Regions from separate parts of the Janthinobacterium sp. HH102 genome, predicted to be linked through region 1. Evidence: predicted binding sites of a transcription regulator. Region 1 holds the regulator's gene; each other region holds the start of a gene.
The links. The regulator sigma-54, encoded in region 1, starts transcription at its own class of promoters, with help from an activator protein. The targets are predictions, from matches to a motif close to TGGCANGNAANCTGCTTT.
Positions count from the first base shown of each region.

Region 2: the regulator sigma-54 is predicted to act here: its motif matches at 4,243-4,260, upstream of JAB4_RS20675 (EDSAP-1 family PEP-CTERM protein).
Region 3: the regulator sigma-54 is predicted to act here: its motif matches at 2,646-2,663, upstream of JAB4_RS15735 (circularly permuted type 2 ATP-grasp protein).
Region 4: the regulator sigma-54 is predicted to act here: its motif matches at 5,099-5,116, upstream of JAB4_RS06295 (beta-propeller fold lactonase family protein).

Region 1 is NZ_CP062062.1:859,325-867,252, forward strand. It holds gene JAB4_RS03895 (HAD hydrolase family protein) at 1-370, shown strand, start outside; gene lptC (LPS export ABC transporter periplasmic protein LptC) at 413-1,024, shown strand; gene lptA (lipopolysaccharide transport periplasmic protein LptA) at 1,050-1,631, shown strand; gene lptB (LPS export ABC transporter ATP-binding protein) at 1,631-2,386, shown strand; gene JAB4_RS03915 (RNA polymerase factor sigma-54) at 2,391-3,869, shown strand; gene raiA (ribosome-associated translation inhibitor RaiA) at 3,939-4,298, shown strand; gene JAB4_RS03925 (enoyl-CoA hydratase/isomerase family protein) at 4,430-5,515, shown strand; gene rapZ (RNase adapter RapZ) at 5,516-6,379, opposite strand; gene hprK (HPr(Ser) kinase/phosphatase) at 6,546-7,481, opposite strand; gene JAB4_RS03940 (PTS sugar transporter subunit IIA) at 7,518-7,928, opposite strand, start outside.
Region 2 is NZ_CP062062.1:4,537,422-4,545,349, reverse strand. It holds gene JAB4_RS20695 (methyl-accepting chemotaxis protein) at 1-10, shown strand, start outside; gene JAB4_RS20690 (ThiF family adenylyltransferase) at 98-967, shown strand; gene JAB4_RS20685 (nitroreductase family protein) at 968-2,068, shown strand; gene JAB4_RS20680 (EDSAP-1 family PEP-CTERM protein) at 2,088-3,080, opposite strand; gene JAB4_RS20675 (EDSAP-1 family PEP-CTERM protein) at 3,189-4,169, opposite strand; gene JAB4_RS20670 (glycosyltransferase) at 4,358-5,590, opposite strand; gene JAB4_RS20665 (hypothetical protein) at 5,728-5,901, shown strand; gene JAB4_RS20660 (hypothetical protein) at 6,142-6,279, shown strand; gene JAB4_RS20655 (hypothetical protein) at 6,409-6,777, shown strand; gene JAB4_RS20650 (acyl-CoA thioesterase) at 6,866-7,324, shown strand; gene JAB4_RS20645 (DEAD/DEAH box helicase) at 7,414-7,928, opposite strand, start outside.
Region 3 is NZ_CP062062.1:3,478,494-3,486,421, forward strand. It holds gene JAB4_RS15725 (transglutaminase family protein) at 1-203, opposite strand, end outside; gene JAB4_RS15730 (alpha-E domain-containing protein) at 203-1,147, opposite strand; gene JAB4_RS15735 (circularly permuted type 2 ATP-grasp protein) at 1,141-2,610, opposite strand; gene JAB4_RS15740 (HAMP domain-containing sensor histidine kinase) at 2,781-3,908, opposite strand; gene JAB4_RS15745 (hypothetical protein) at 3,992-4,864, opposite strand; gene JAB4_RS15750 (TonB-dependent receptor) at 4,950-7,166, opposite strand; gene JAB4_RS15755 (hypothetical protein) at 7,400-7,928, shown strand, end outside.
Region 4 is NZ_CP062062.1:1,374,832-1,382,759, reverse strand. It holds gene JAB4_RS06310 (PQQ-dependent methanol/ethanol family dehydrogenase) at 1-1,726, opposite strand, end outside; gene JAB4_RS06305 (DUF779 domain-containing protein) at 1,776-2,165, opposite strand; gene adh (aldehyde dehydrogenase) at 2,221-3,741, opposite strand; gene JAB4_RS06295 (beta-propeller fold lactonase family protein) at 4,078-5,034, opposite strand; gene JAB4_RS06290 (TonB-dependent receptor) at 5,239-7,377, shown strand; gene JAB4_RS06285 (transporter substrate-binding domain-containing protein) at 7,433-7,928, opposite strand, start outside.

The DNA of each region.
Region 1 (7,928 bases):
ATCCGGTGTGCAGACGGCCATCATCAGCGCGCGCCGCTCGGCCATCACGGCACGCCGCGCGCAAGACCTGGGCATTACCCATGTGCACCAGGGTGGTCACGACAAGCTGACGCCGTTTCGCGAACTGCTGGCGCTGACGGGCTTGACGGAAGAGCAATGCGGCTACATCGGCGACGACGTCATCGATGCGCCCATCCTGCGTCGCGTGGGCTTTGCCGTCAGCGTGCCGGGCGGGCGTCCGGAAGCGCAGGGCCTGGCGCACCATGTGACGCAGGCCGGCGGCGGCCGCGGCGCGGTGCGCGAAATCTGCGAATTCCTGCTGCGCGCCCAGGACAACTATGCGCGCGTCATGGCGCCGTTCCTGGAGTGAGGTGCGCCTTGCCGCCAGTGACCTATGAAAGAGTGAAACCCTATGCGTAAGCCAGGAGGCGCCCATCGCTGGCGCATGATTTTTACCCTGCTGGGCGCGGTCGTCGTCGCGCTGGCCAGCTTTTGGCTGCTTGAAGTGATGAACAAGAATGGCCAGGACATCAAGGCCAGCAAGAATTTGGGTGAGCCCGACTATTTCATCACCAATTTCAGCCTGGTGCGCATGGACTTGACGGGTAAGCCCAGCTATATCGTGTCGGGCAACAAGCTCACGCATTATCCGGCCGACGATTCGTCCGATATCGACCAGCCCTTCGTGCGCAAGCTCACGCCGGGCATGCCGCCGTTGAACATGAATGCGGAACTGGCGCATATCGACCAGGACAATACCCGGCTGCAACTGCACCGCAAGGTCGTGATCGACCGCGTGGCCAGTCCGAAGGCGCAGAACCTGACGGTCAGGACGGAAGCGCTGACGGTGTTTCCGGACGAAGAAAGAATGGAAACGGACGTGCCTGTCGATATCCTGACGGGCGCCTCGCGCATCAATGGTATCGGCATGAAGGCCAATAACGCCACCGGCGTGGTGGAAGTGCAGAATGCCTTGCGCATGGTCCTCCCGCCGAAACCGCGCCCGGCCGCGGCGGCAAAATGACAGAATGAAACAAGGAAACCATACTATGAAGAACATCTTGCTGTTGAGCGTATTTTCTCTGGCCCTCATGGGCGTGGCGCATGCCGAGAAGGCCGATTCCGAGAAGGAAGCCGTCATCACGGCGCGTAGCGGCCACGTCGATGACGTCAAGCAGATTCGTACCCTGACGGGCGACGTCGTGCTGGTCAAGGGCACGCTGACCATGAAGGCGGGCCGGGCCCTGATCACGGAAGACCCGCAAGGCTACCAGTTCATCACTTTCTGGGCCGATCCCGGCAAGCTGGCCACCTTCCGCCAGAAGCGCGATGGCGCCGGCGACCTGTGGGTCGAAGGCGAAGCGGAGCGCGTGGAATACGACAACAAGACGGAAGTGGTGAAACTGTTTTCCAAGGCCAAGCTGACGCGCCTGGAGGGCACGAAAGTGACGGATGTGGCCAATGGCGCCTTCATCTCGTACGACAGCCGCAAGGAAGTATTCAAGATGGAAAATTCCGACAGCGGCACCAGCACCTCCGATGGCGGCAGCGTGCGCATGGTGATCCAGCCGAAGACCAAGGCGCCCGCGGCGGAGAAAGCGCCGGCCACACCTGTGCCAGGAACGAAATAATGGACAATACCCGTTGCGGCAGCACCCTGATCGTTCGCGGACTGCAGAAAACCTATGGCAAGCGGCAAGTCGTGCATGATGTCTCGCTGCAAGTCGAATGCGGCGAAGTGGTGGGGCTGCTGGGCCCGAACGGCGCCGGCAAGACCACCTCGTTCTACATGATCGTCGGCCTGGTGCCGTCGGATGGCGGCAGCATCGACATCAGCGGCGTGGACATTTCCAGCCTGCCGATCCACCGCCGCGCACAGATGGGCCTGTCGTATCTGCCGCAGGAGGCGTCCGTGTTCCGCAAGCTGACGGTGGAAGACAATATCCGCGCCGTGCTGGAAATCCAGACCGTCGAAGGCCGTCCTTTGAAGAAGGCCGAGATCGAGGAACGCCTGGATAAACTGCTGGCCGACTTGCAGATTGAAAAGTTGCGCGAGAACCAGGCGCTGTCCCTGTCGGGCGGCGAGCGCCGCCGCGTGGAAATCGCCCGCGCCCTGGCCACCGATCCCCGTTTCGTGCTGCTCGACGAACCGTTCGCCGGCGTCGACCCGATCGCCGTGATCGAGATCCAGCGCATCGTGCGCTTCTTGAAGGAGCGCAATATCGGCGTGCTGATCACCGATCATAATGTGCGCGAGACGCTGGGTATCTGCGACCGTGCCTACATCATCAACCAGGGCTCGGTACTGGCGTCGGGACGCCCCGACGACATCATCGCGAACGAGTCGGTACGCCGGGTCTATCTGGGCGAACACTTCCGCATGTAAGCCAATGAAACAATCATTGCAGCTGCGCACTTCGCAGCACCTGGCACTGACGCCGCAGTTGCAGCAATCGATACGCCTGTTGCAATTGTCTACTCTGGAATTGCATCAGGAACTCGAGCAACTGCTGACGGACAATCCCTTGCTCGAGCGCCTCGACGATCCGCTCGACCGTTCGCTGCGCCTGCTGTCCGACGGGGCTTTGAGCTCCACGGCCGCGCCGGCCGAAGCGCCGCCCCAGCCGCCAGGCCAGGAGGCGCCCGCGGCGCCGGCCGAAGCGGAAACCTTTGACGGCGAGGCGGGCGAGGGCCCGGCCGCCGCGGATGGCGGCGACAGCGACTGGAGCGAAGCGAGCCGGGGCAAGGCGCCCGACGACGAAGATTCCCGCCCGCAACTGGAGGCCCATCACTGCACCCTGCGCGAACACCTGATGGAGCAGATGCGCGTGACGGTGCTCGAATTGCGCGACCGCGCGCTGGTCGAGCTGATCATCGACGCGCTCGACGACAATGGCTACCTGGAAGAGTCGCTCGACGACATCCTGGCGCGTCTGCCGGAAGAGCTGGAAATCGATGCCGACGAGATGCGCACGGCCTTGTCGCTGCTGCAAAGTTTCGATCCGCCCGGCGTGGGCGCGCGCAATGCGTCCGAATGCCTGGCGCTGCAAATCAAGCGCTTGCCGCACATTGCCATGGTGACGCGGCGCATGGCCCTCGTCATCGTGGAAAAGCACCTGGCCTGGTTTGCCCAGCGCGATTTCAACAAGCTGAAAAAAGCCCTCGATTGCGACGATGAAGACTTGCGTGAAGCGCAGACGGTAATTCGCCAGTGCAACCCGCATCCGGGCGCCGTGTTCGCTGCGGACGTGTCCGATTACGTGGTGCCCGACGTCGTCGTCAAGCGCGCGCGCAATGGCTGGCAAGTGACCCTGAACAACGACGTCATGCCGCGCCTGCGCGTCAATGCCATGTACGCCAACTTGCTCAAGCAGGGCAAGGGCGAGGGCGCCATGGGTGCACAGTTGCAGGAAGCCAAGTGGCTGATCAAGAATATGCGCCAGCGCTTCGACACGATTCTGCGCGTGGCGCAGGCGATAGTAGAAAGACAAAAGAACTTTTTCTCGCATGGGGCCGTTGCCATGCGCCCCCTTGTGCTCCGTGAAATAGCTGATACACTGGGTTTACACGAGAGTACTATCTCGCGGGTAACAACTCAAAAGTACATGCTGACCCCGCACGGCATGTTCGAGTTGAAATATTTCTTTGGTAGCCACGTCGCCACCGAAGCGGGGGGCGAAGCGTCATCGACGGCGATACGGGCATTGATCGTGCAACTGACAGGAGCAGAAGACCCTAAAAATCCTTTATCCGACAGTAAGATTGCGGACATGCTGGGGGAACAAGGCATGGTGATTGCGCGACGTACTGTTGCCAAATACCGGGAAGCATTAAAAATTCCGCCAGTGAGCCTGCGTAAGTGTTTGTAAGTTTTTTTCGGTTCCTCTGCGGGCCGGATACGATGGACCGCACGAACCCGATCATCTTTAGGAGTGTGTATGAATCTCACCATCAGCGGACATCATCTCGAAGTGACACCAGCCATCCGTGAATACGTACAAACGAAGCTGGAGCGCGTGAAACGTCATTTCGATCAAGTTATCGATATCGCCGTGATTCTGACCGTGGATAACCTCAAAGAGAAAGAAAAACGTCAAAAGGCCGAAGTCAACCTGCGTCTGAGTGGCAAAACTGTCTATGTGGAAAGCCTGGCGCACGACCTGTATGCCGCGATCGATACCCTGATCGACAAGCTCGATAGGCAAGTGATGAAATACAAAACCAAAGTGCAAGGGCACGGTAAAGAGGCGATCAAGCATCTGCCAGACAGTTCGGAAGAAGAATTCGCCCCCGCCTAAGCGGCCCGCGACTTTCAACCGGCTGTGATCAACTAAGGGCGCACATTGCGCCCTTTTTTGCGTCCAGCGAAACGCAATGTTCGCCGCGCAGGCGCTAGAATGTTTGCACTTTCACTTCTTTCCTGCCTGCCATGAGCGACCTCGTCCAGATTTCCATCCGCCACCGCACGGGCCACATCGTGCTCGACCGTCCGAAAGCCTTGAATTCCCTGTCGCTGGAGATGGTGCGCGCCCTGAGCGCGGCCTTGCTGGCCTGGCGCGACGATCCGCAGGTGGACGCCGTGGTGATCCGCTCCAGCAGCGAAAAAGCCCTGTGCGCGGGTGGCGACATCCGTTTCTTTTACGACGCGGGCCTGGCCACGCCGCAGGGCGGCAGCGCCTTGCTGGAAGATTTCTTTACGGAAGAATATGCTTTAAATCATCTGATTCACTTCTACCCGAAACCGTATATCGCCGTCATGGATGGGGTGGTGATGGGCGGCGGCATGGGCGTGGCGCAAGCGGGGCCCGGCAACCGCCTGCGCATCGTCACGGGCCGCACGCGCATGGCTATGCCGGAAGTCAATATCGGCCTGTTCCCCGACGTGGGCGGCAGTTACTTTTTATCCCGTCTGGCGGGTCAGCTGGGCCTGTACCTGGGCTTGACGGGTTTGACGATCAACGCGGCCGACGCCCTGTACACGGGCCTGGCCGACGTGTATCTGCCCGAGGCGCAGATGGGGGCGCTGCTGGCCCTGTTCGAGTCCACGCCGGGCGAAGGCTTGCCGGTCGCCATCAAGGCGCTGGCGGCGCCTTTCCAGGCCGAGGCGGGCGCTTCCCCCCTGGCCACGGCGCGCGCGGCGCTGGACCGCCACTTCAGCGCGGGTTCGGTGGCCGCCATCATGGCCTCGCTGGCGCAGGATGACGGCGCGTTCGCGGCGAAGGCGCTGGCGGCCATGCGCCTGCGCTCGCCCTTGATGATGTCGGTGACCCTGGAGTTGCTGCAGCGGGGCGCCCACCTGGGCGTGGCCGATTGCCTGCGCATGGAGCGCACGGTGGTGCGCCACAATTTCGAACATGGCGAAGTGCTCGAGGGCGTGCGCGCGCTGGTGGTCGACAAGGACAATACCCCACGCTGGCAGCCTGCCAGCCTGGACGAGGTCGACGCGGCCATGGTGGCGCGCTTCTTTGCGCCCGTCTGGCCGGCGCAAGCCCATCCGCTGCGCCACCTCGACTGATTAAGAACGCTCGCGGTGGCGCAGCACGACTCTTTCTTTGGGGCCGAAATACTGCGCCAGCCGTTCCGCCATGTACACGGAGCGGTGCTGGCCGCCCGTGCAGCCCAGCGCCACCGTCAGGTAGCTGCGGTTGTCGGACTTGAACGACGGCAGCCATTTTTCGATGAAGGCGCGGATGTCGGCCAGCAGCTCCAGCGCGCTCGGTTGCGCGTCGAGGAAGGCGATCACGGGCGCGTCGCGGCCGTCGAGCGGGCGCAGGGCCAGGTCGTAATAGGGATTGGGCAAGGCCCGCACGTCGAAGACGAAATCGGCATCGAGCGGCACGCCCAGCTTGAAGGCGAACGATTCGAAGAACAGGGTCAGCGGCGCGCGCTCTGAGGCGACGATATCCTTGATCCATGCGCGCAATTTGTTGGCGCTCAGTTCCGAGGTATCGATCACATGGCCCAGCTGTTCGATGGCCGACAGGCGTTCGCGTTCTTCCGAGATGCACTCGATCAGGGTGCGGCGGCTGGCCGGATTCTGGTTCGGACGCAACTCGTGCGACAGCGGATGGCTGCGCCGCGTTTCCGAGAAGCGCGCCACCAGCGAATGTGTGGTGGCTGTCAGGAACATGACCTTGACGTCGTGCCCCTGGTCGCGCAGCAGCGCGACATTGTGCGGCAAGCTGACGAGCGATTCGGCGCTGCGCGCATCGACGGCGACGGCCAGTTGCGGCGTGCCTTCGTCGAGCAAGGTTTGCACCAGGCTCGGCAGCAAGGCCGGCGGCAGGTTGTCGACGCAATAGTAGCCGGTATCTTCCAGCACATTGAGCGCGACGGATTTACCGGAGCCGGATATTCCGGTGATAAGGACGATATGCATAGCCCGATCATACAATAAAGACCGGCACCGCGCTCCCGAGGCAATTATCTTTACAAATTATTGCAATTTGGGCTGTGATATTTCTTTGCTGCACGCGCCAACAATGCTGTCGGATTACGCGGGGCCTTGCCCCACCTCGGCGGCCCCGCTAATCCGACCTACGTTGCTAATCGCCGCTCATGGCGAGGCGTTGCCGTTCCATGAACTCCTGCAAGGTATCGATGCCGCGCAGTTGCAGAATCGTGTTGCGCACGGCCGCTTCCAGCAGCACGGCGATGTTGCGGCCGGCGGCGACGGGGATGACGACCTTGCGCACCGGCAAGCCCAGCACGTCTTCCGTAGGGAACAGGAAAGGCAGGCGCTCGACTTCCTCTTCCAGCGCGTTGCGGCGCACCAGGTGGACGATCAGTTTCAGGCGCATCTTGCGGCGCACGGCCGTTTCGCCAAAGATGGCCTTGATGTCGAGTAAACCCAGGCCCCGCACTTCCAGCAGGTTTTGCAGCAGGGGCGGGCAGCGGCCTTCGATCATGTTCGGCGCGATGCGCGAGAATTCGACGGCGTCGTCGGCCACCAGGCCGTGGCTGCGCGAAATCAGCTCCAGCCCCAGCTCGCTCTTGCCCAGGCCCGAATCACCCGTGATCAGCACGCCCACACCCAGCACGTCCATGAACACGCCATGCATGATGATGCGCTGCGCCAGTTTTTTCGACAGGTAGACGCGCAGGAAGTCGATCACTTGCGCGGCCGGCAGCGGGGTGGAGAACAGGGGGATGTTTTGCTCGTCGCAGATGGCGAGGATGTCGGGCGGCGTTTCCAGCCCTTGCGCGATGATCAGCGCGGGCGGACCGCCGGCGATCAGTTCGCCGATCACGTGGGTGCGCGTGTTGACCTTCAGGCGCTGGTAGTAATTGATTTCCTGGTGGCCAAAGACCTGGATGCGGCCCGGATGGATCAGGTTCAAGTGGCCCACCTGGTCGGCGGCCGACGAGACGTCGCCCGAGATCAGGCGCTCGCCGCCGGGGAAGCCGGCGAACCAGCCCAGTTGCAGACTTTCACGATTATCGTCGTACAGGCGTTGTATCGTCAGCGGCGTTTGCAACATGGCAGTCTTCTTCAGGAGTGGAGGAATACCTGAAGTTTAACCCGCCGCTTGCAGACTGGGTTGCCAATTGACGATGCGCGAATGCACGGATTTCGGTTCCGGATCCGTGGCCAATGCCGTGCGGAAGGCGTCATCGGAAAACATTTCGGCGATTTCCGACAGGATTTCCAGATGTTGCTGGGTGACATGATCGGGAATCAGCAGGAAAAACAGCAGATTGACGGGCTTGCCATCGGGCGACTCGAACGGAATCGGTTCGGCCAGGCGCACGAAGGCGCCCAGCGGCGATTTCAAGGTCTTGCTGCCCTTGACTCTGCCATGCGGCACGGCCACGCCATGACCCAGACCGGTCGAGCCCAGACGTTCGCGGGCAAACAGATTGTCCGAGACGGTAGAGCGGGCGATGCCGTAATTGTTTTCGAAGATCAGGCCGGCTTGCTCGAAAGC
Region 2 (7,928 bases), 2.6 Mb from region 1:
GACGCGCTAGCCGCTTTTTATCTGTCACGGGGGAACTTATCCCCGGCTCACCTGTCCAAACTTTTTCGTCCGCAATGGATGCACAGAAGAGGTGAGCATGACAGAAGGTTTTTCCTATCACGCGGCATTTGCCCGCAACCTGGGCTGGGTCACGCAGGCGGAGCAAAACAGCTTGCGCGGCAAGCGCGTGGCCATCGCGGGCATGGGCGGCGTGGGCGGCGTACACTTGCTGACCCTGGCGCGGCTGGGGATCGGTGCCTTCCACATCGCCGATTTCGACACCTTCGATATCGCCAACTTCAACCGCCAAGCCGGCGCCATGATGTCGACCCTGGGCCAGCCCAAGGTGGCCGTATTGGCGCAGATGGCGAAGGACATCAATCCCGAGCTGGAGATTAAACAATTTCCCGACGGCATACACGACAGCAACCTGGCCGAGTTCTTTGCCGGTGTCGACCTGTACGTGGATGGCCTCGATTTCTTTGCCTTCCCCGCGCGCCAGGCCACCTTCGCCACGTGCGCGCGCCTGGGCATTCCCGCCATCACGGCCGCGCCGCTGGGCATGGGCACGGCCGTGCTCAGCTTCATGCCGGGCGGCATGACGTTCGAAGAGTATTTTGGCTGGGGCGACTTGCCCGAAGAAGAAAAGGCCCTGCGCTTCCTCGTCGGGCTGGCGCCGTCCGGCTTGCACGGCCCGTATCTGGTCGACCCGTCCGCCATCAACCTGAAGGAGCGGCGCGGGCCGTCGACCATCATGGGCTGCCAGCTGTGCGCGGGCGCGGCCGCCACGGAAGCCTTGAAAATCCTGTTAAAACGGGGCAAGGTGATGGCGGCGCCGCACGGCGTGCATTTCGACGCCTACCGCAACAAGCTCGTGCATACTTGGCGTCCAGGCGGCAACCGTCATCCGCTGCAGCGCCTGACGATGGCCATCATCAAGCGGCGCCGCGCCGCACAGGGGGCATAAATGGCGCAAGCATTGCTGAACGATCCCGTGCTGGAAAACATCCTCGAGCAGGCGCGCTGGGCGCCCAGCGGCGACAATACGCAGCCGTGGCGCTTTGAAGTCGTCGACCAGCGGCACGTGGTCGTGCATGGTTTCGATACGCGCAGCCATTGCGTGTATGACCTCGACGGCCATCCCAGCCAGCTGTCGCTGGGTGCCTTGCTTGAAAGCATGGCACTGGCGGCCAGCTGTCACGGCTTGCGCATGGAAGCGCGCCGGCGTTTGTCCATGCCCGACACCTTGCCCACCTTCGATGTACGGCTGGTCGACAGCCCGGGCATGCTGCCCGATCCGCTGGCGGCCTTCCTGCCCCGCCGCAGCGTGCAGCGGCGCCGGCTCAGCACGCGCAGCCTGCGCGCCAGCGAAAAGGCGGCATTGGCGGCCAGCTTGCCGCCCGGCTACGGCGTGCAGTGGTTCGAAGGCGGGCGCGCGCGCCTGGCCTGCGCGCGGCTGATGTTCGACAATGCGAAGCTGCGCCTGACCATGCCCGAAGCGCACAAGGTGCACCGCGACGTGATCGAATGGGGGGCGCGCTTCAGTGCCGACCGCATCCCGGAGCAGGCGCTCGGCGTCGATGCCATGACGGCGCGGCTGATGCGCTGGGTCATGCACAGCTGGCGCCGCGTGGATTTTTTCAATACCTGGCTGGGCGGCACGATTGCCCCGCGGCTGCAGATGGACTTGCTGCCGGGCCTGTATTGTGCCGCGCATTTCGTGCTGCTGGCCGATGCGCCGCCGCGCCATATCGACGATTACGTGGCGGCCGGCCGCGCCATGCAGCGCTTCTGGCTGACGGCCACGCAACTGGGACTGCAATTGCAGCCGGAACTGACGCCGCTGATCTTTGCCCGCTACGTGCGCGAACGGCGCGCCTTTTCGCGCACCGATGGCATGCAGGACATGGCGCAGGAGCTGGCCGTGCAATGCCAGGGCGTGCTGGGGGAGGCGGCGGTCGAGCGGGGCGTGTTCCTCGGGCGCATCGGCGCCGGGCCGGCGGCGAGTGCGCGCTCGCTGCGCCGTCCGCTGCAAGACTTGCTGGTGGCGCCCACGGCTGGGCCGTGAGGCGTGACTCCCTGCGCGGTCAGCGCCGCCGCCGTGGCGCCAGGGCAGCCAGCGCCGCCAGACCCGCCACCAGCAGCGGCAAGGTGCCAGGTAGCGGTATCGGCGTGTCCGTCGGCACATAGGCCAGTTCGGAACTGTTCAGCATGTTCAATACCAGGGTATAGCTGCCTGCCACCAGATTGTCCGTGACGGCGCCATACTGCCCGCCGCACGTCGTGCCGATGCCCGTGCCCGTGGGCGCGCCGCAGCCGCCGGGATCGTAGGTGAACACGCTGCCGCTGGTCAGCGGCGTTTGCGCGTACCCTGTATTGAGGCTGGCGGCGTCGGCCAGTTCGGTGCCGCCCAGGATGCCGGAGCCCAGGTTGCCGTCGGGGGCCCAGTTGAAGACGATCTGGCCATGTTCATCGATGATGGTAAACGTCATCGCCATATTCGTCGTGGCCGCCGAGCCCGTGCCGGCCAGGGCATCGAGGTACAACTGCATGAAAGGCAGGGCCTGGAAGTCGAAGGCCAGGGTCGCGCCCGGTTGGCCGACGACGAAATTGACGGTCATCGCGGTACTGGAACCGTTGCGTCCCGAGGCGTCGGCGCTGCCGCCGCCCGTGAGGAAGGTTTCCGCCGCATTCACCGTGTGCGTACTGGTCGAGCCTGGCGGAAAGGGGGGGATTTGCGAGGTGACGATCTGCGCCTCGCCGCGCGCAAACGAGGCCGTGCCCATGCCTTGTTGCGTAAAATCATTTTCCCCCTTGGTGACGGCGCCGCGTGTCGCTTGCTGCGCATCGATCTCATTGCTGCCGCCGTGGATGACGCTGCTGCCATTGAGCGTGGCGGTGGTGCGCGACAGGTCGATATTGCTGGCCAAGGTGGTGGAGCCGGTGGGGTTGCTGATGACGAGGCCAAAGACGCTGGTGTACGAATAGCCATAGGCGGCGGCGCCGGCAGTGCCGCTGCTGGCCAGCAACAGCAAGGCCAGCAGGGCCGTTGGCAAGCGGGTACAAGAAAATGTAGTCATGAAAATCCTCATCTGCCGGTCGGCCGCGTTGTAAGGAAAACCGACAGGCTTGCCACATAAAAAAAGGCGAGGAGACTCCCTCGCCTGTAAATCCCCCTGTTGCCTGGTTCAGGCGGCAAGCTTGCGGCGGCGGGCATAGCCCAGGCCAGCCAGGCCCAGACCCAGCAGTGCCAGAGTGCCAGGTTCCGGCACCGCCTGTTTCACCAGGTCCACGCTTTCCACCGCATTCAAGGTCAAGGTGTAGTTGCCGGCCGTTAAAGCATTGCTGACGGAGCTGAAGTTGCTGCCGCAGCCCGTACCCACGCCCGTGCCCGTGGGCGTGCCGCAGCCGGAAGGGTCGTAGGTGAACAGGTTGCCGCGCGTCAGGAAATTGGTCGCCAGACTGGTGTTCAGGTTGGCGCCGTCGGCGTTTTCCGTGCCACCGAAGATGCCCGAGCCGATCACGCCATCGGGCGTCCAGTTGAACACCGTCAGGCCCGCCGCATCCGTGATGGTGAAGGTGACGACCAGGTTGGCCGTGGCCGTGGACAACTGGCCGACCGTGCTTTGCAGGAAGACCTGCATGAAGGGCGACGCCAGGAAGTCAAAGCTCAGCGTCGCCGTGGGCGAACCGACGACGAAATCGACGGAAAAACCCGTGGTCGAGCCATTGCGCCCGGAGGCATCGGCCGTACCGGCAGGGCCGCCCAGATGGGCTTCGGCCACGTTCACCACCTGGGTGGAGGTGGAGCCGGGCGGGAACGAAGGGAACTGCGTGCTGACGATCTGCGCATCGCCGCGCGAATAGGTGCCAGTGGGGCCTTGCTGGGTGAAGTCGTTTTCGCCCTTGGTGACGGCACCGACGTTGGCGCGCGGCGCGTCGAGCGAACCGGCGCCGCCGTTGATGACGCTCACGCCGTTCAGGGTGGCCGTGCTGCGCGAAATCGTTGTGCTGTTGGCCACCGTGATCTGGCCCGTCGGCACGGCGATGACCAGGCCGAAGATGTTGTTGTAGGAATAGCCGTAGGCGCCCGCTTGTGCGCTACCGGCCGCGCACAGCATGGCCAGTGTCGCTGCCGCCGGGAGCAGTTTCAGTTTAGAAAGTTTCATGTCATTCACCTCGTGGTTGAGTGAGTCTGGAAGTCTTGCCTGAGTCCTGTCGGCAGGTGCTCATGGCCAGACTTAAGCGACTTCCATGCCAACGCATGAGGTTCTTTTGAAATCAATGACTTGGCGTGCTTTTGTTGACACAGTGCAGGTGTTGCCGGACGCGTTGTAAGAAAAACCGACGGCGCCCGTCAAGGCTGGCTATCACGGGGCGACGAGCCCAGCAGGGCGTGCAGATGGGGCAGCAAGCGTTGCCCTGGCACATAGTCGCGCATGGCCGTGGCCAGTTGACGCGCGGCCAACCTGGCGCGGCCATCGTCGAGCATGCGCGTGGCGGCATGGCGCAAGGCGGTTTCCTGGAAACGGTCGGCGCGCAGCAGCAGGCCGGCGCCGGCGCCCGCGATGCCGTGCATGTTGAGGAATTGGTCGAGGTTGCCGGCGATGCCGATGATGGGTACGCCTGCCGTCAGCGCCTGCTGGCTGGTGGGGCTGCCGCCGTTGCAGATCACCAGGCTGGCGCGGCGGGCGGCCGCGTCGCCCGGCAGAAAGGGCGCGACATAGGCATTCGGCGGCACGGCATCGACGCGGATGGTGCCGGCCGTGGCCGCCAGCACGGTGACGGGCAGGGGCGCCAGCGCGCGCAGCACGCGCGGCAGCAATTGCCCCTGGCCCGAGCTGCCCAGCGTGACATAGACGATCGGCCGTCCGCTGCTCAGTTCCGGTCGCTGCCACCAGTCCGGCAAGTCGAGCGGCGGCGCCCAGATGATGGGGCCCAGGTAGTCGTGCGTGGGTGGCATGCCATGCGGCGGGAACAGCTGGGGAATATCGGCGTACAAGGTGCGGTCGGCATCCGTATAGATGCGCCGCAGGTCGCTGCCCAGCGATGGCAGGCCATGGCGTCGGCGCACGCGGTTCAGGGGGACGGCATGCGAGGCGAAGGCCAGCGGGCGGATCAGGCGGAACAGGGGATCGGCCAGCCAGATGGGCAGCACGCCCGTCAGGGGCAGGCTGGGCACCGTGTAATGCTGGCGCACCCAGGGACTCCAGTAGGCGTTGCTGACGGTAATGTAGGGAATGTGCTGCAGGCGCGCGCTGACGGACAGCGACAGGCGAAAGTCGCCGATCACGAGATCGGGCTGGGCGGCATTGAGCAGGCGCAAGTCATCTTCCACGTACGCGTGCAAGGTGCTTTCCGTATAGACGGGCTTGCCGTGGGCCAGCGCCTGCAGAAATTGCAGTGATGAAATGCTGTCGATGCGCCAGCGGCGGAAGTGGGCTTGCCTGAAACAAAAGTCATACCCATCGGCGCAGGCAAAGTGCACCTCGTACACTTCCTCGTCCAGGCCCTGGGCCAGGCTCAGTGGGCGGCCAACATGGGCCAGGGTCACTGCCTCGGCCATAAAGAGGATTTTCTTGCGCGCCATAGGGTCGCTTGCACTCGTGCTGTAGGGGATGCCTGTCAAGTTGGAGTGGCGCCACGCCGTTTAGTTCCCCTGCAGCGTGCCACTGGCGGGCGCCAGGATTTGGCCGCATCGGCTAGAGTGGGGCAAAGGAGGCCACCATGCAGCCACAATTCCATTTTTCCCCGCTGCGTGCACACAGCACGCCCGAACCCGATATGCCGCCACCGCCGGAAGGCGATCCCCTCACGCCGCCGCCGGAACAGCCGCCGCACATCGACCCCGTGCCGGTCGAGGAGCCAACGCCGCCGCCACCGCCCGTGAAAATGCATTGAGCGGTTTTCGTGCCATGGCGCCGCGCCAAGGCCTGCGGTGGGCAGGCGCGCGCCGTGTTTATTTCCAGTCAGAAATGGAAGGCGCGGGCCTCGCCGGAGGTACGCCATTTAAACAACAAAAATGCCCACAAATGTTGCCGAGTGGATACAAATCAAGCCCCAACTGTCGAGTGTCATGCGGCCGTCACGATTCTGTTCTTATAATGAGACATCATAAAAATTCTTGTACAGGAGACCATCGTGGGCAATTCCTTGCATAACAAAATCTACCTGGGCCGGCGGCCTGTGATCACCAGCAAACACCTCGTGGCGCTGGCCCTGGCGGGTGCCGTTGCTGGTTGCGGCCTCGCATGGCTGCTGCTGCGCAGCTACAAATAACGCTCATCACACGCGTGTTTCCGCCGCCTGGCCGCCTGGCCGGCGGCGGTAGATGCACGTTGCCTGTTGCCGATGCGCAGCGGGGCGCGTACCATGGGGGCCGAACACCTGGCCTTTTATGGAAAAGTAATGAAGAACGAGAAATTAACAACCGATGAATATGACGCGCTGGAGCAAGTTGCACGCGGCATCAAGACCGAGCGCCCGAGCGCCTGCGTTGCCCGCAATGCCAAGCGCCTGTCGGGCCTGAAGCTGCTCAGCTATGCGCGCGATGGCCGTCTGTCCATCACCGATAAGGCGCAGCAACTGCTGTTCCTGCGCCGCTGCATCATGGGGCTGCGCGCCGTCGCCGCCGATCCGCTGACCAAGCTGGACACGGAAGTGGCATACTTTCTGGGCAAGAAAGCCCACATCGTGGCGCGCGCCGAAGGCGAGGGCCACGACATTTCCGACAAGGGCCGCGAATCGCTGGCCGACATCGACACCCTGGGACTGTAACAGCCTGTCCCGGCAACCGGCCCCTGGGGCCGGTTTTCACATCCCCCTCACTTTTATTTCCCCTTTGGAGAACACTTTGGACAGCGCGATGAACTGGTCGGCCCACGAACTGACGATGACGGTCCTGATGACGCCCGATATGGCCAACTTTTCCGGTAACGTGCATGGCGGCACCATCCTGAAATACCTCGACAGCGTCGCCTACGCCTGCGCCAGCCGCTATTCGGGCAGCTATGTGGTGACCCTGTCCGTGGACCAGGTGATGTTCCTGCAGCCTATCCACGTGGGTGAGCTGGTGACGTTCCTCGCCTCGATCAATTACACGGGCACGACGTCGATGGAAGTGGGTATCCGCGTGGTGACGGAAAACATCCAGCAGCGCCTGGTGCGCCACGCCAACAGCTGCTATTTCACGATGGTGGCCGTGGACGCCAACCGCAAGCCGGTGGCCGTGCCGCCACTGGTGCTCGAGACGCCGGAGCAGCATGCGCGCTTCGAGCAAGCCAAGCTGCGCAAGCTGTCGCGCCAGAAGGTGTCGAAGAAGTAAAGGCAATCGGCATAAAAAAACGGCCGCCAGAGTGATCTGGTGGCCGTTTTTTTTATTGCCTGCCGCCTGCTGGCGGCATGGCGCCGTGATTAACGGTCGCCGTAGCTGCGGCGTGCGCCGTCGGTGCTGCGCGGGTTGGAACCCTTGTAGCCGCCGCCGGTGCTCGGCGCGCCGTCCTTGCGCGGTGCGCCCGGCTTGCTGAACGTGCGTTGGCCTGGCTTCGCGCCGCCACGGTTGTCGCCTGGTTTCCAGCCGCCTGGACGGGCGCTCGAACGTGGTGCCGATGCCGTTTTCTTCGGCTCGAAACCTTCGATGACATTGACCGGGATCAATTGCTTGGTGAAGCGTTCGATGCGTTTGACGTTCATGCCTTCAGCGTGGTTCACCAGCGAGATGGCCAGGCCATTGCGGCCAGCGCGGCCGGTACGGCCGATGCGGTGGACGTAGTCTTCCGGGAACTTCGGCAGATCGTAGTTGAACACGTGGGTGATCGTCGGCACGTCGATGCCGCGGGCGGCAACGTCGGTGGCAACCAGCACTTTGACCTGGCCGCGGCGCATGCCGTCCAGGGTGCGGTTACGCGCGCCCTGATGCATGTCGCCGT
Region 3 (7,928 bases), 2.6 Mb from region 1:
TGATGGCTGCCGTTAATGGTCAGCATATGCGACAGGTTGCCGTAGGCATCCGTATAGGCGTGGCACTGGCCCGGCGTCGTGATTTGCCAGGACAGGGCCCGCTGCTGCGGCTCGATACGCGGCGTCAGGTGCAGCTGCTGGATAGTGTAGGCCAGCGGCGCACTGTAGGCGTAGCGGGTTTCGTGGCGGATGGTGAGCTGCATCAGGCCGCCAAGGGAACGAGGAAGTCGCGGCTGACCCGGTTGCCCAGCTCATAGATGTTTTCCAGAAACTCCGTCAGGGTCACGTGCAGGCCCGCCTTCATGATGTCGTCAATATGGCCGAATTTCAGTTCCGCATGCAGCTTGCCGGCGAACCGCTCCGTATCGGCCGACACGTCGTTGCGGATATGTTTCAGATTTTCCACCACGTCATCCATGCAGGCAAGGAGCGACCTGGGCATGTCGCCGCGCAGCATCAGCAATTCCGCCACGCGCGCCGGCGTGATCACGTCGCGGTAGACCTTGCGGTAGATTTCGAAGCCGGACACGGAGCGCAGCAGGGCGGCCCAGTAGTAAAAGTCGCGCTGGGTGATGTCTTTCGAGGTGTCGCGCGCGCCATGGAACTTCACGTCGAGGATGCGCGCCGTGTTGTCGGCCCGCTCGAGGAAGGTGCCCAGGCGAATGAAGTGGATGGCTTCGTCCTTGAGCATGGTGCCCAGGGTCACGCCGCGCGACAGATGCGAGCGGTATTTGACCCATTCGAAGAAGGCGCTGGGGTCCGTTTCCAGCAGATTGCTTTTCAGGCGCTTCTGCATGTCGAGCCAGGTGGCGTTCTGGATTTCCCACACTTCCGTCGTCAACGTCCCCCGCACGGCGCGGGCGTTTTCGCGCGCACCCGTCAGGCAGGCCAGGATGGACGAGGGGTTGTTCGGGTCGCGCACCATGAAGTCGAGCACGTCGCGCGTATGGAAGCGGCCATATTGGTGGTCGTACGCGCTTTGCAGCTCGGAAATGCCCAGAGTGGCGCGCCAGCCTTGCTCCGCGTCCTGCTCGGACTGCGGCAGCATGGACGTCTGCATGTTGACGTCGAGCATGCGCGCCGTATTTTCCGCCCGCTCCGTGTAGCGGGCCATCCAGAACAAATGATCGGCAGTGCGGCTCAGCATGTTTTCTCTCCTGCAAAAGCTGCTTTTTCTTCTGATAATGTGGCTTCCAGTACCCAGGTATCCTTGGTGCCGCCTCCCTGCGAGGAATTGACCACCAGCGAGCCTTCGCCCAGCGCCACGCGGGTCAGGCCGCCCGGTACCATGGAAATGGTCTTGCCCGACAGCACGAACGGGCGCAGATCGATGTGGCGCGGTGCGATGCCGGCATCGACATACGTGGGGCAGGCGGACAGGGCCAGGGTCGGCTGTGCGATGTAGCCGCCCGGATTGGCCAGCAGGCGCTGGCGGAAGTCCTCGATCTGCGCCAGGCTCGACGCCGGCCCCACCAGCATGCCGTAGCCGCCCGCGCCATGCACTTCCTTGACGACGAGTTTCGCCAGATTCGCCAGCACGTAGGACAGGTCGGCCGCCTTGCGGCACTGGTAGGTGGGCACGTTGTTGAGGATCGGTTCCTGCGACAGGTAGAATTTGATCATGTCCGGCACGAAGGGGTAGATCGACTTGTCGTCGGCCACGCCCGTGCCGATGGCGTTCGCGAGGGTGACTCTTCCCGCGCGGTAGACGGACAGCAGGCCCGGCACGCCCAGCGAGGAATCGGAGCGGAAGGCCAGCGGGTCGAGGAAATCGTCGTCGACGCGGCGATAAATGACGTCGACGCGTTTGGGCCCGCGCGTGGTGCGCATGTAGACGGAATTGTCGTTGACAAACAAATCCTTGCCTTCGACCAGTTCCACGCCCATCTGCTGGGCCAGGAAAGCGTGCTCGAAGTAGGCGGAGTTGTACATGCCGGGCGTCATGACGACGACCGTCGGGTCATCGACGCCCATGGGCGCGACGGAGCGCAGGTTGTCGAGCAGCATGTCCGGGTAATGGTCGACGGGCGCGATGCGGTTGCGCGCGAACAGTTCCGGGAACAGCCGCATCATCATCTTGCGGTCTTCCAGCATGTAGGATACGCCGGACGGCACCCGCAGATTGTCTTCCAGTACATAGAATTCGCCCTGGCCCGCGCGCACGATGTCGACGCCGGCGATGTGCGCATAGATGTCGGAAGCGACGGCAATGCCCTGCATTTCCGGGCGGTACTGGGCATTCTTGTAGATTTGCTCGGCGGGAATGATGCCCGCCTTGATGATGTTTTGCTCATGATAGATATCATGGATGAACATGTTCAAGGCTTGCACGCGCTGCACCAGGCCCGTCTGCATCTGCGCCCATTCGGCGGCGGGGATGATGCGGGGGATGGTATCGAACGGAATCAGGCGTTCCGTGCCGGCATCGTCGCCGTAGACGGCAAACGTGATGCCGACGCGGCGGAACGTCAGGTCGGCTTCGGCCCGCTTGCGGGCGATGGTCTCGGGCGATTGCTGTTCCAGCCAGTTGTTGAATTCACGATAGTGTTCACGTACCTTGCTGTCCGTCCCCACGTCATCTGCAGTCATTTCATTGAAAAAATTTGCCATGTTGTGATTTCCCTTGAGCCGTGTCTGACTATAGCTCAGCAGGAAGCGTGCCAATGGCGCACACCCGAAAGTATGTAAAAAATGACCACTTTTGTGGCGTAAAACCGTCATCCGCACCGCTTTGGTGCGCTACGGCAGCGATTTTGCCGGCAGATGGGGCGTAGCTGCGATCAGGTGCCTGGCGTGACGAAGGGCCGGCAATCGATCGGCAGGTCGATGGTAAACGTGGTGCCCGTTTCCGGCGCACTGTCGACCAGCGCGCTGCCGCCGTGGCTTTCCGCCACGTTTTGCACGAAGGGCAGGCCGATACCCCAGCCGGGCGCGTTGCCTTCGTGCTCGCGGCGCAGGTATTCGAAGATGCGCTGCGTCTGGTCTTGCGCGATATTGCTGCCCGTGTTGTGCACGCTCAAGATCATGCGTTCGCGCAAACTGTCGATATGAATATGGATGGGACCGTCGTCGCCATACTTGACGGCATTGACGACGAGGTTTTCCAGGGCACGGCGCAGCGAATTTTCGCACCACCAGCCCGTCACGGAGGTGCCGCTGACCACGCATTTGCCCGGATGGCCGATATTGACGCTGTCGGCAACCTGCCGTGCCAGCGGCAGTACGTCGAGGCGCCGCAGGACGAGGGGCAGCTTTTGTCCCCGGTGGTAGCTGAGCGTATCGAGCAATTCCTGGATCATGTCGTCGAGGCGCTTGCCGTGCTCGATAATTTTCAGCGCCAGCGCCGCCACGTCCGGCTGTTGCGCGCGCCGCTGCAGCAGCTGTGCACTGTTGAGCATGACGGACAGGGGATTGCGCATGTCGTGCGACAGCCCGGCGGCGATGCGGCGCTGAAAACTTTCGTGCATGGCGGTAAATTCCAGGATGGCTTCGCGGATGCCCGTATCGATCGAGGCATTGATCACCTTCCAGTCCTTTCGCCGCAGCGGCACGCCCGCCTCCAGCGCGGCGGCGGCGAAGCAGTCGCGGAAAATCTGGTATTCCTGAATTACCTGTTCCGGGCCATAACTGGTCATGCGCGCCCGTTCGTTGCCATGCACGGCAGGCGCGTTGGTGTTGCTGGTGGCGTCGTCGCGCGGGTAGCCTGGCGTGAGCGCTTCGGCCAGGTTGTCGAAGAAGGCGGGCAAGGTGTTGATGAGGATGGGCGTGAGCAAGGCATCGGCGCCGCGTACCTTGGCGCGCACCTCGTGCTCCCACTGCGTCAGCACGGCATCGCGCATGCTGAAGATGCGCCGCGTGCGGGCGGGCATGTCCAGCGCAAGCATTTTCTGGTCAGAGGCATAGGTCATCGCGGCTCCCCATCGACATCCCGGCATCCGCGCGATGCAAGGCGGGAGCTAAAGTATCCTCCAAATCGGCGCGCAGGTGGCGTTCAATTTGACGCGTGGGCGCCCGTCATGACGGCGCTCAAATGGCTGAGGGCCGCATCCCATTGCTCCAGCGAAAAGTTTTGCGGGTCGTCATGACCGTTCGCAAAGCCCGTATCGAGCACGGCGTGGAAGGCGGGAATCAGCCACGTGCCCTTGCGCACGCTGGCGGCGATATACAGCAGGGCCAGGCGGTCGTATTGGGCCGGCGTAAAGCCGGGATCGGGCGCCAGGCCATCGTTGCCCTTGCCGCCGCCGGGCACGGAGTTGCGCGGCTGCACCAGTTCCACGTGCAGGAACAGACCCGTCAGCGACGGCTTGTCCTTTTCCAGCTTGCTGGCATAGCCGGCCGTGCCAAAGTCGCGCACGGCCAGGGAATCGCCGAGGCGGTTCACGTAGACATGGCCCTTCGGACCGCCGCCGAGCGCCGGATTGCGCAAGTTGAAATCGTTGAAATCCCAGCTGGCGTCGTTGATGTGATCGGGAATGGTTTCGTTGAGAAAATTCGGGTAGCTGGTGTCGTGGATGACGAAATAGCGGGCCATGGGCGCGGCCAGCCGGCCCACGGCGCGCGACAGCGGTGCATCGACGGCGCCGCCCGCGTCCGCCTCGGCGATGCCTTGTTCCGCCAGCCAGGCGCGCAGGGCGACGGGGGCGATGCCCGTGCGCTGGCCGACGTGGGCGGCAAGAAAGGCCGGCAGCGGCGCACTGTCGCCCAGACGCGCATACAGTTTCACGGGGCGCAGCAGACACATGGCTTGCGCCCGCGCATCGCCCTTGAAACCGCTTTTCCAGGCCGCGTAAGGGCAGGCGGCCTGCTTTTGGGCAGCGGCGGGCAGGGACAGGCAGAGCAATAACAGGAGGGCAGGGAGTTTCATGCGGGCATTGTCGCCCATATCCGGCCGTTGGCACAGGCGCGCACGCGAAGCGGCCCGGGGAAGGGGCAGCTTCGCGTCGGTCCGGTTAAAACGCCACGCTGCCCGATACGACGAAGGTGCGCGGCGCTGCCAGCACGAGGCTGCCCGCGTCGAACGAGGAGACGGCCGAGGCCCAGTAGCTGCGGTCGGCCACGTTGTCGATGCGCGCGCGCAAGGTCACGTCATGGCCCGCCACCTGCGTCAGGTAGCGCGCGCCGATGTCGACGCGGGTCCAGGACGGCAACTGTTTGCTGTTGGCCAGATCCGCATACTGCGTCGAGGTGTAGACGGTGCGGGCATTCAGGCTCAAGCCTGGCGCGTCGGGCACGTCCCATTCGCCGCCCACGCTGAGCTGTGTTTTTGGCGCGCCGATGGCGTTCTTGCCATTGTTGGCCGGCTTGTCCGTCTTGCGCTGTTCCGTATCGAGCCAGGTCAGGCCGCCCAGCAGGCGCACGCCCGCCATCGGCGTGCCGAAGACGGACAGTTCCAGGCCCTGGTTGCGCTGTTCGCCCGACAAGGTGGCGCGCGAGCCGACCACGGCCGGCAAGGGCTTGGCGGTCGAGAACAGCGCGGCGCTCATGCCCAGCCTGCCGCCGTCATATTTGACGCCGATTTCCTTCTGCTTCGACTTGTAGGGCGAGAAGACTTCGCCCTTGTTGCTCAGTGGCACGTCGTTCTGGCCATCGAAATAGGTACCGCTGGCAACGGGGCCCTTGACCAGCGCCTCGATGTAGTTGGCGTAGACCGACACGTTCTTGCCGGCCTTGTAGACGATGCCGGCCACGGGCGTCGTGGCGCTCTTGTCATAGCTGGAATATTGCACAGCCGTGCCATAGGCATATGCCGCATCGCGGATCTGCTGGCGGCGCAGGCCCACGGTCAGCAGCAGCCGGTCGTCGAGGAAGGCCATGGTATCGGCCACGGCGTAGCTGTTGAGGATAGTCTTTTGCGTCAGGCGCGGGTCGCTCATCACGCCGCCCGAGTTCGCGGGCACGGTGGGCGGCATGGCCACGTCCAGCGGATGGTAGATATTCGTCGGCAAGCCCGCGTAATCGCTGATCGCATACGCATTTTTCGCCTCGTTCCAGTGCCCGGACCAGCTGGCCACCAGGGTGTGGCGGACGGCGCCGGTATGGAGCTTGCCGCGCACGCCCAGTTCGCCCGTGCGGATTTCCTGCTTGCGGGCATTGTCGAAGCGGTACACGCTGGCATCGCCATTGAGCGCGCTCAACGTCGGTTGGGCCAGGCTGTTCGCTTCCTTCGTCGAGCGGCTGCCGAACGCGGCCCAGGCTACGACATCCTTGGCGAGGTCGACTTCGGCGCGTGCCGTGCCGAACACGTCATGCTCCTTCGAATAGCTCCATGGCTGGGCAAAGTTCTTCGACGCATCGGGTGCGCCTGGCAAGGCCGTCAGGCTGCCCGTGTTGATGGAAGGGCGCGGCGCCGTCAAATCGAAATTCTGGTAGCCAGCGTCGGCCGACAGGCGGTAGCCGCGGCCCCGGTAGTCGAGGCCGACCGAGAACATGCCCACGTCGTGGTCTTCGCGCTGGATGCCGGTTTCGCCCTGGCGCTTGGCGGCATTCACGCGCACGCCGAATTCCTGCTGCTCGCCAAAGCGGCGCGCCACGTCGATGGCCGCGTAGGCGTGGCCGCCCGATTCCACGCCCACGGTCAATTCCGTCAGCGGCGTGTTGCCGGCGCGCTTGGGCATCAGGTTGATGGCGCCGCCGATGCCGCTGCCGCCCGGCGCCGCGCCGTTGAGGAAGGCGCTGGCGCCGCGGAACACTTCCACGCGCTCGAGTAATTCCGGCGAGACATATTGACGAGGCAGGACGCCGTACAGGCCGTTGTACGCCACGTCGTCCGAATCGAGGGCGAAGCCGCGGATCACATACACTTCCTGGAAGTTGCCGTAACCGCGAGACATGCGCACCGCGCCATCGCTTTGCAGCAAGTCGCCCACGCTGCGCGCTTGCTGGTCGGCAATGAATTGCTGTGTATAACTGGTGCTGCCGAATGGCGAGTCCATCATGTCCACGGCACCGAGGATGCCCATGCGCCCGCCGCGCGCCACCTGGCCACCCGCATACGCTTTCGACAGTCCTTGCGCCGACGCGTCGGCCGAGGCATTGACGACTACCGTGGGCATGGTTGGCGCGTCGCCGGCCGCTGCTGCGGTGCTGGTTTGCGCGTGGGCGGCGGCGCTGGCCAGCAGGAAGGCGGCCAGGGCGAACGGGGTAGGGACGAGGTGGAAGGTGCGCATGGAGTTATCTGGATATTAATGAGAATGATTATCATTATATTCCAGCGCGGTGCGGCGCGTGGGAAAGTGTGAGAAAGCGATGAAAAAGTCGTCATTTGTGCAACATCCGATACCCCAGGGTGCCGGAATCTGGCGAGAAAAGGCGCGCCAGGCGATACCTTGTGGATTTATTAATGCCTATGGTCAAGTTTCGCTAAAATAAGCCATCGCGCCCGGCGCCCACAGGAAACCGCATGCCATTGCACCGCCATCTACAGTCCGCTTCCATGCGCCTACGGGGCGGCTTGAGCTTCAAAGGCGCGGCCGTCGCGCTGATCCTGGCCATGCATGTGCTGGGCCTGTATTTCCTCCTGCTGCCGGCGCGGCAGCTCAAGCAATATACGGAAGTGGCCTTCATGACCTTGCTGCCGCCCCGGCCCGCGCCGCAGGCGCCGCCGATGGCCATGCCGCCACCCATGCCGATTCCCGTGCCGCGCGCGCGGGCTCAGGTTCCGTCCGTCGTGCCTGACATGCCGCCCGTGACAGCAGAAGCCATCACCATGCCCACCGAGGAATTGTCCGTCGCGCCCCCGAACGCACCAGCTGGCCCCGATTTGCGCACGCGCGCCAGGCTGGCTGCGGGCGCCGCCGACAAGGCTTTGCGCGGCGAACTCAAGCAACAACAGCCTTGGCTGGCCGCGGCCGACCTCACAGGCGACAGCGCGTTCCAGAAACAGGTCGCCTCCGCCTGGCGCGGCGGCCCCGTCATCCGCGTAGAGGAAT
Region 4 (7,928 bases), 520 kb from region 1:
CCAGCTTGAATACCCACACGGAACCGCCCTGTTCCAGGAAGTTGACCTTCTTCGCCACCTCGCCGCCCCACAGCGGCACGGCGCCGCCCCAGCCGGAGACGACGGCCACGTATTGCGTGTCGCCGTCCTGCCAGGTGACGGGCGGCGCCACGACGCCGGAACCCGTCTGGAATTTCCACAGCTCCTTGCCCGTCTTCGCATCGACGGCTTTCAGGAAGCCTTCCGGCGTGCCGTAGAACACCAGATTACCGGCCGTGCTCATCACGCCGCCCCACAGCGGCGCGTTGTTCTTGATTTCCCAGACGATCTTGCCCGTCTTCGGATCGATGGCGCGCATGGCGCCGATGTAGTCGTCAAACAAGGGCTTGATGGTGAAGCCGGCGCCGAGGAAGGCGCCGCCCTTCTTGTAGCTGATCGGCTCGTTCCAGATATCCATGCCCCATTCGTTCGCGGGAACGTAGAACAGCTTGGTTTGCGGCGAGTACGCCATCGGCATCTGGTTTTTTGCCCCGAGGAAAGCGGGCGCGGCAAACACGGTCGTGCCCTTCTTGCCTTCCTCTCCCTTGGTCGGGTCGCCAGGGCGGCCGGCGGCGATGTAGTTCGGCCGTCCCGTCTTCAGGTCGATGCTGCTGGCCCAGGTGATTTTCTTCACGAACGGAAAGGCATTCTGCAGCTTGCCGTTGGCCGCATCGATGACGTAGAAGAAACCGTTGCGGTCGGCCTTGCCGCCGTAGCGCTTGCCATCCATGTCGAAGGTGACGAACTCGTTGGCGCCGTCGAAATCCCAGGCATCGTTCGGCGTATTCTGATACGCCCACTTGATCTGCCCCGTTTTCACGTCCAGCGCCACGGTGGACGACGAGTACAGATTGTCGCCGGGGCGCAAGTGGCTGTTCCACGGCGCCGGGTTGCCCGTGCCAAAGTAAGCGAGCTTGGTCTGCGGATCGTAGGTGCCGCCCATCCACGTCGAGGCGCCGCCCGTTTTCCACAGGTCGCCCGGCCAGGTCTTGTTCACGGTACCGGACACGCCGTTATCGATGGCCTTGCCATCCTTGTCGTAGCGGTGGCCCATATGGCCCTCCACCGTCGGACGGCTCCACACGAGGTCGCCCGTCATCGGGTTGCGCGCCTCGACCCGGCCGACGATGCCGAATTCGCCGCCCGACACGCCCGTCAGCAGCAAACCTTCGGCGATCAGCGGCGCTGCCGTCATCGAGTAACCGGCCGCATAGTCGTCGACTTTCTCCTTCCAGACGATCTTGCCCGTATTCTGGTCCAGCGCCACCAGGTAGGCGTCCAGCGTGCCGAAGATCACCAGGTTGCCGTACAGGGCGGCACCGCGGTTGACCACGTCGCAGCAGGGCATGATGCCGTCCGGCAAGCGGTGCTCATACTTCCACAGCTTGGCGCCCGTTTTCAAGTCGACGGCAAAGATGCGCGAATACGATGCCGTGACGAACATCTTGCCGTTATGAATCAACGGCTGCGATTCCTGGCCCCGCTGTTTTTCGCCGCCAAACGAGAACGACCAGGCCGGCACCAGCTTGGCCACGGTCTTGTCATTGATCTGCGTCAAAGGCGAATAGCGCTGGCCCTGCGTGCCCATGCCGAACGACAGCACGCTGGACGGATTCTTTGCCGTGCTGTCGAGCATGGCGGTGGTGACATTGCCCACGTCGGCCGCCTGGGCCAGCGATGCCACACCCAAACCGATGAGTATCCCCATGATTTTTTTCTGCACAATCATCTCCCTCTGTTATTAGTATGTGTATGTATCAGGTGCTGCCGTGGTCGTGCGGCTGCGCATGCAGCAAGGCGCACTCTTCATCGGTGAACAGGCGCGAGCGCGTCAAAAAGCGCTTGCCCGTGCCGTTGTCGAGTGAAAACATTCCGCCATTGCCATCGACCACATCGATAATCAACTGGGTATGCTCCCAGTACTCGAATTGCTCGAGTCCCATGTAGAACGGTGCGCCATTCAAATTGCCGAGATAGATATCGGTATCGCTGACATCGAACTCGCCCAGCGCGTAGCACATGGGCGCACTGCCGTCGCAGCAGCCGCCCGACTGGAAAAACATCAGCGGGCCGTGACGCTGGCGCAACTTGTCCATCATTTCCAGCGCCGCATCGGTGGCGACCACCCTGGCAATTGCTGCACTCATGGCACCCCTTTCTGCGCGCCGCGCCTGGACTACGGGCGCGGCGCCTGTTGCCGGTTTAGAAGAAGCCCAGCGCTTTCGGGCTATAGCTCACCAGCAAGTTCTTCGTTTGCTGGTAGTGGTCGAGCATCATCTTATGGTTTTCGCGGCCGATACCCGATTGCTTGTAGCCGCCGAACGCGGCGTGGGCTGGATACAGGTGATAGCAATTGGTCCACACGCGGCCCGCCTGGATGGCGCGGCCCATGCGGAAGGCGCGCGAACCGTCACGCGTCCACAAGCCGGCGCCCAAGCCGTACAAGGTATCGTTGGCAATCGCCAGCGCTTCAGCTTCATCCTTGAAGGTGGTCACGGACACGACCGGTCCAAAAATTTCTTCCTGGAAGATGCGCATCTTGTTGTGCCCCTTGAACACGGTCGGACGCACGTAATAGCCGCCTTCCAGGTCGCCCGCCTGCGTGTTGCGCTCGCCCCCAGCCAGCACCTCGGCGCCTTCCTGGCGGCCGATGTCGAGGTAGGACAGGATTTTTTCCAGCTGCTCCTGCGACGCTTGGGCGCCGATCATGGTGGAAGAATCGAGCGGATTGCCCTGCTTGATGGCGGCCACGCGCTTCAGGGCCCGTTCGATGAATTTCTCGTAGATCGATTCCTGGATCAGCACGCGCGATGGGCAGGTGCACACCTCGCCTTGATTCAGCGCGAACATCGCAAAGCCTTCCAGGCACTTGTCGAAATACTCGTCGTCCGCATCCATCACGTCTTCAAAGAAGATGTTCGGCGATTTGCCGCCCAGCTCCAGGGTGACGGGAATCAGGTTTTGCGCGGCATAGCCCATGATCAGGCGGCCCGTGCCTGTTTCACCCGTGAAGGCGATCTTGGCGATGCGCTTGCTCGAGGCCAGCGGCTTGCCCGCTTCCAGGCCGAAACCGTTGATGATGTTCAACACGCCCGGTGGCAGCAGGTCGCCGATCAGCTCGATCAACACCATGATGGAAGCGGGGGTCTGCTCGGCCGGTTTCAGGACGACGCAATTGCCGGCGGCCAGGGCTGGCGCCAGTTTCCACACGGCCATCAGAATCGGGAAATTCCACGGAATGATCTGGCCCACGACACCCAGCGGCTCGTGGTAGTGGTAGGCATAGGTTTCCGCATCGATTTGCGCGACGGAACCTTCCTGCGCGCGGATGCAGCCGGCGAAGTAACGGAAATGGTCGATGGCCAGCGGAATGTCGGCATTCATCGTTTCGCGGATCGGCTTGCCGTTGTCGATCGTTTCCGCCGTGGCGATCAGGCTCAGGTTCTGTTCGATGCGGTCGGCGATGCGGTTCAGGATATTGGCGCGCTCGGCAGGCGAAGTCTTGCCCCAGGCCTCCTTGGCGGCATGCGCGGCATCCAGCGCCAGCTCGACGTCTTCCGTCGTGGAACGGGCGATTTCGCAAAACGGCAAGCCCGTGATCGGCGTAATGTTAGGAAAGTATTCACCTTTTACTGGTGCAACGAATTTGCCGCCGATGTAATTGTCATAGCGTTGTTTGAAGGGATTGGCTACGCCCAGTTTGCTGATGTCTGCGAGATTCATGTCGTCCTCTATCGGGTTAATTAGAATGGAATTACTTAATTAAAATCAAACGTCCTGGTACAGATGGGGTGAGTACACGCAGTCTTCCGCAAATGCCGTGCCAGCTCGCCATCCCACTACAAACTTAGCCGCTTTTGCCCTTGTTGCAAGGGCGCGGCGTCAATGCCGGTGCGCTTTTCGGCGCATGCCCGGGCTTGAGCCGCGGGAGCGGGCCTGTTTGCGTTTTGAACAAGGTGAAGGCATCCTGTTCCAATCCGGGCCAGCCCTGCGGCATCTCCCCTGCGCCGCTGCACAATGGAACAGGTGTACCAGACTGGAACACCTGTTCCTGTACCGCTACCGAATCACCACGCCCCATGGCAATTCGCCCACGGCGATATCGGCCACCTTGCGCGCGCTGGCCGTATCGATGACGGAGACGCTGTTCGAGCGGCCATTGGCCACGTACAGCTTGGCCCCGTCGGGCGTGATGGCCATGTTCCACGGGCGCTTGCCGACGGGAATGGTGGCCGTCACCTGCTTGCTGGCCGTATCGATCACCATCACCGTACCGTCGATGCCGTTCGAGACATACACTTGCTTGCCGCCGGGATGGACCGCGATGCCGTTGGCATTCTTGCCCGCTGGAATGGTGGCAATGGCCTTGCGCGCCGTCATATCGATCACGTAGACGGCATTGACCAGTTCGCACGCCACGTAGGCAAGGCCCGAATCCGGACTGAAGCCGATGCCGCGCGGACGCAAGCCCACGGCAATGGACGCGACCTGGCGGCGTTGCGCCACGTCGATGACATCGACTTGCTCGGCCTCTTCCGCACTGACCAGCAGCCAGCGCCCATCGGGACTGAACACGGCATGTTCCGGGTTGCGTCCCTGCACCTTGATATCGGCAAGCACGACGCCCGTCTGGCCATCGAGCAAGGCCACGCTATTGTTTTCCTCGACGGCCACGGCCACGTAACGACCGTCGTGCGAGGCGCTCACGCCTTCGGGCGACTTGCCCAGCGCCACCATGCGGACTGGTGCGCCAGCTTCGTTATCGATCAGCAGCAAGGCGCTGCTGGCCGCATCGGTGACAAACAATTGCCGCCCGGTGGGGTCGGCGGCAATGCCGCGCGGACGCTTGCCTGCGGCGATCTGGCGCACGACCTGGTCGGTCGCCGTGTCGATCACGCTCACGGTGCCCGATTTTTCATTGGGGACATAGGCAAAAGGAGCGGCCTGGAGGGCCGTGCTGAAGAGCGCAGGCAGCAGCCAGCACACCTGGCGCAAGCGCGGGAAGAAGTTGGGCATAATCACCTTTTCAATGGCAAAACACAGGAAAAGCGCGCGGTAGCGGCGCATCTGATAATTGCTGCATGCAAACGCCGTGCCACTGACACGCGTATAATTTCCGCCCACCAATGGAGACATGGCAGGCATATTGCTTGATACAACTATGCAGACCTGCGCCGCTCACGCGCTCAAGCAGGCTTTTATTCACATTGGAGAATCCGCATGCAGCATCGTTTCCGCCTGAACACCATCGCCAGCCTGTTTGTCGCCGGCAGCGCCACCCTGGCCCCCCACGTCTTTGCCGCCGAGCCCGCTGACTTGGCCGCCGGGCAACTCATGGATACGGTGGTCATCAGCGGCAGCCGCATCGCCCACCCCAGCCAGGAAGTGCCCGCGTCCATCGACGTCGTCGACAGCACCCGCATCCAGGACGGCCAAATCCGCGTCAATGCCTCGGAAGCGCTGGCCGCCGTGCCGGGTCTGGTCGTACAAAACCGCCAAAACTACGCACAAGACTTGCAAATCTCGTCGCGCGGCTTCGGCGCCCGCTCGGCCTTCGGCGTGCGCGGCGTCAAGCTGATCAGCGATGGCATTCCCGCCAGCATGCCCGACGGGCAAGGCCAGGCTGCCACCTTCAACCTCGATACGGCCGAGCGCATCGAAGTGCTGCGCGGGCCGTTTTCTGCCATCTACGGCAACCATTCGGGCGGCGTGGTCCAGCTGTTTTCCAAGGATGGGCAAAATCCCCCGTCCGTCGAACTGAACGTGACGGGCGGCAGCTTCGGCACCAGCAAGGTGGACCTGTCGGCGCAGGGCCAGGCAGGCGGCATCGGCTACGTGCTCGACGGTTCGCGCTTCCGCACGGACGGCTTCCGCGACCACAGCGCCGCCACGCGCGAACAGGCGTTCGGCAAGATCACGGTCAAGCCGAATACGGACAGCAAGCTGACCATCGTCGCCAACAGCCTGCACCAGGGCAACACGCAAGATCCGCTGGGCGCCACCTGGGCCACGTTTTCCCGCGATCCGCGCGCCGGCGAAATCGATGCGACGGACACGCAAAACCCGAAACGCACCCTGGCCGAACGCTACAACACGCGCAAGAGCATCGACCACCAGCAAATCGGCGCCACCTATGAACAATCGTTTGGCGAAGACCGCCTGCACGTGACGGCCTACGGCGGCAACCGCGACGTGATCCAGTACCAGGCTTTTACCAAGGGTTTCCAGGCGCCAGCCAGCCATTCGGGCGGCGTGGTCGACTTCCAGCGTGAGTTCTACGGCATCGACACCAACTGGCTGCATGTGAACCAGCTGGCAGGCGGCAAGCTGAGCACCACCATCGGCATCGACTATGGCCGCTCCAGCGATGACCGCACCGGCTATGAGAATTACATCGGCAACACGTTTGGCGTGAAGGGCAAGCTGCGCCGCGACGAGCAGGATGTCGTCTCCAGCCTCGATCCGTATATCCAGACAGAATGGCAGAGCGGGCCATGGCTGCTCAGCGCAGGTGTGCGCTACAGCAAGATGAAAGTGTCGGTCAACGACCGCTTCCTCGGCAATGGCGACGACAGCGGCAGCCTGGAGTTCAGCCACACGACACCGGTGCTGGGCCTGCTGTATAAACTGACGCCCAACGTCAACGTGTACGCCAGCGCCGCGCGCGGTTTCGAAGCACCCACCCTGAACGAACTGTTTTACTCGGGCACGGGCGGCGGCTTCAATTACCAGCTGAAACCGGCCACCAGCACCAACCTGGAAGCGGGTATCAAGGCCAGGATCGCGAACAACACGCATGTGAACGCGGCCGTGTTCCAGATCAAGACCAACGATGAACTGGTGGTCGACAGTTCCAGCGGCGGGCGCACCAGCTACCGCAATGCGGGCAAGACCTTGCGTCAGGGGATGGAAGTGTCGCTCGACTCCAGCTTGCCGTACGGTTTCACGACAAAAGTGGCGCTGACCAGCCTGCACGCCGTGTATGACCAGGCGTTCGGCAGCGTACGCGAAGGCAGCCGCTTGCCGGGCGTGCCCAGCGCTAACCTGTTCGCGGAACTGGCCTGGAAAGACACGCTGGACCGTTTCGGCGCGGCAGTGGAAAGCGTGGCCAGCAACCAGGTCTACGCGGAAGACAGCAACAGCGAAAAGCCGGCACCCGGCTACACGGTGTTCAATGCCCGCTTCAACGCCAAACAAAACGTAGGGAATTGGCGCTTCAAGGAGTTTGCCCGCCTGAATAATCTTTTCGACAAGACCTACGTGGGCTCCGTCATCGTCGGCGACAGCAACAAGCGCTACTATGAAGCGGCGCCGGGGCGCAACTGGTTGTTAGGCGTCAGCGCCATGTATTCCTTCTAATTAAAAAGCCCGCGCATCGGAAGATGCGCGGGCTTTTCAACGAGAGCAAGCTAAATCAGGGCCGCGCTTCCTTCACGCCATGCTTCTCAAAGATGGCTTTCAATTCACCGCTGGCCGCCATCTCGTTCATGGCCGCCTGCAGTAACTTGGCCACGTCGAGCTGTTGCTTGCTGACGGCCAGGCCCACGGCCCAGCCGGCACGCGGCAAGCGGGCGAACGCCACTTCATTCATGGGGAAAGCGGGATCGCTTTTCAGCACCGATTCGATTTCCGATCGGTTGGCCAGCACGGCGTCGAGCTGGCCGGCCTGCAATTGCTGCAAGGCTTCGGCGGCCGTATCGAAGATGCGCACATCGTCGCGGTATCTGCCATTGTCTTCGCCCAGCATCAGCATGGCCGCGATCGACACCTTTTCCACGCCGATACGCTTGCCTGCGAGGCTGGCGACGCCATCGAATTGCGGTACGGCTTGCGCGCTGCGCGTCAGGCGCACGGTTTCCACGTAGTACGGCGCGAATATCTCGACCTTGTCGTTGTCCGCCATCAATTTC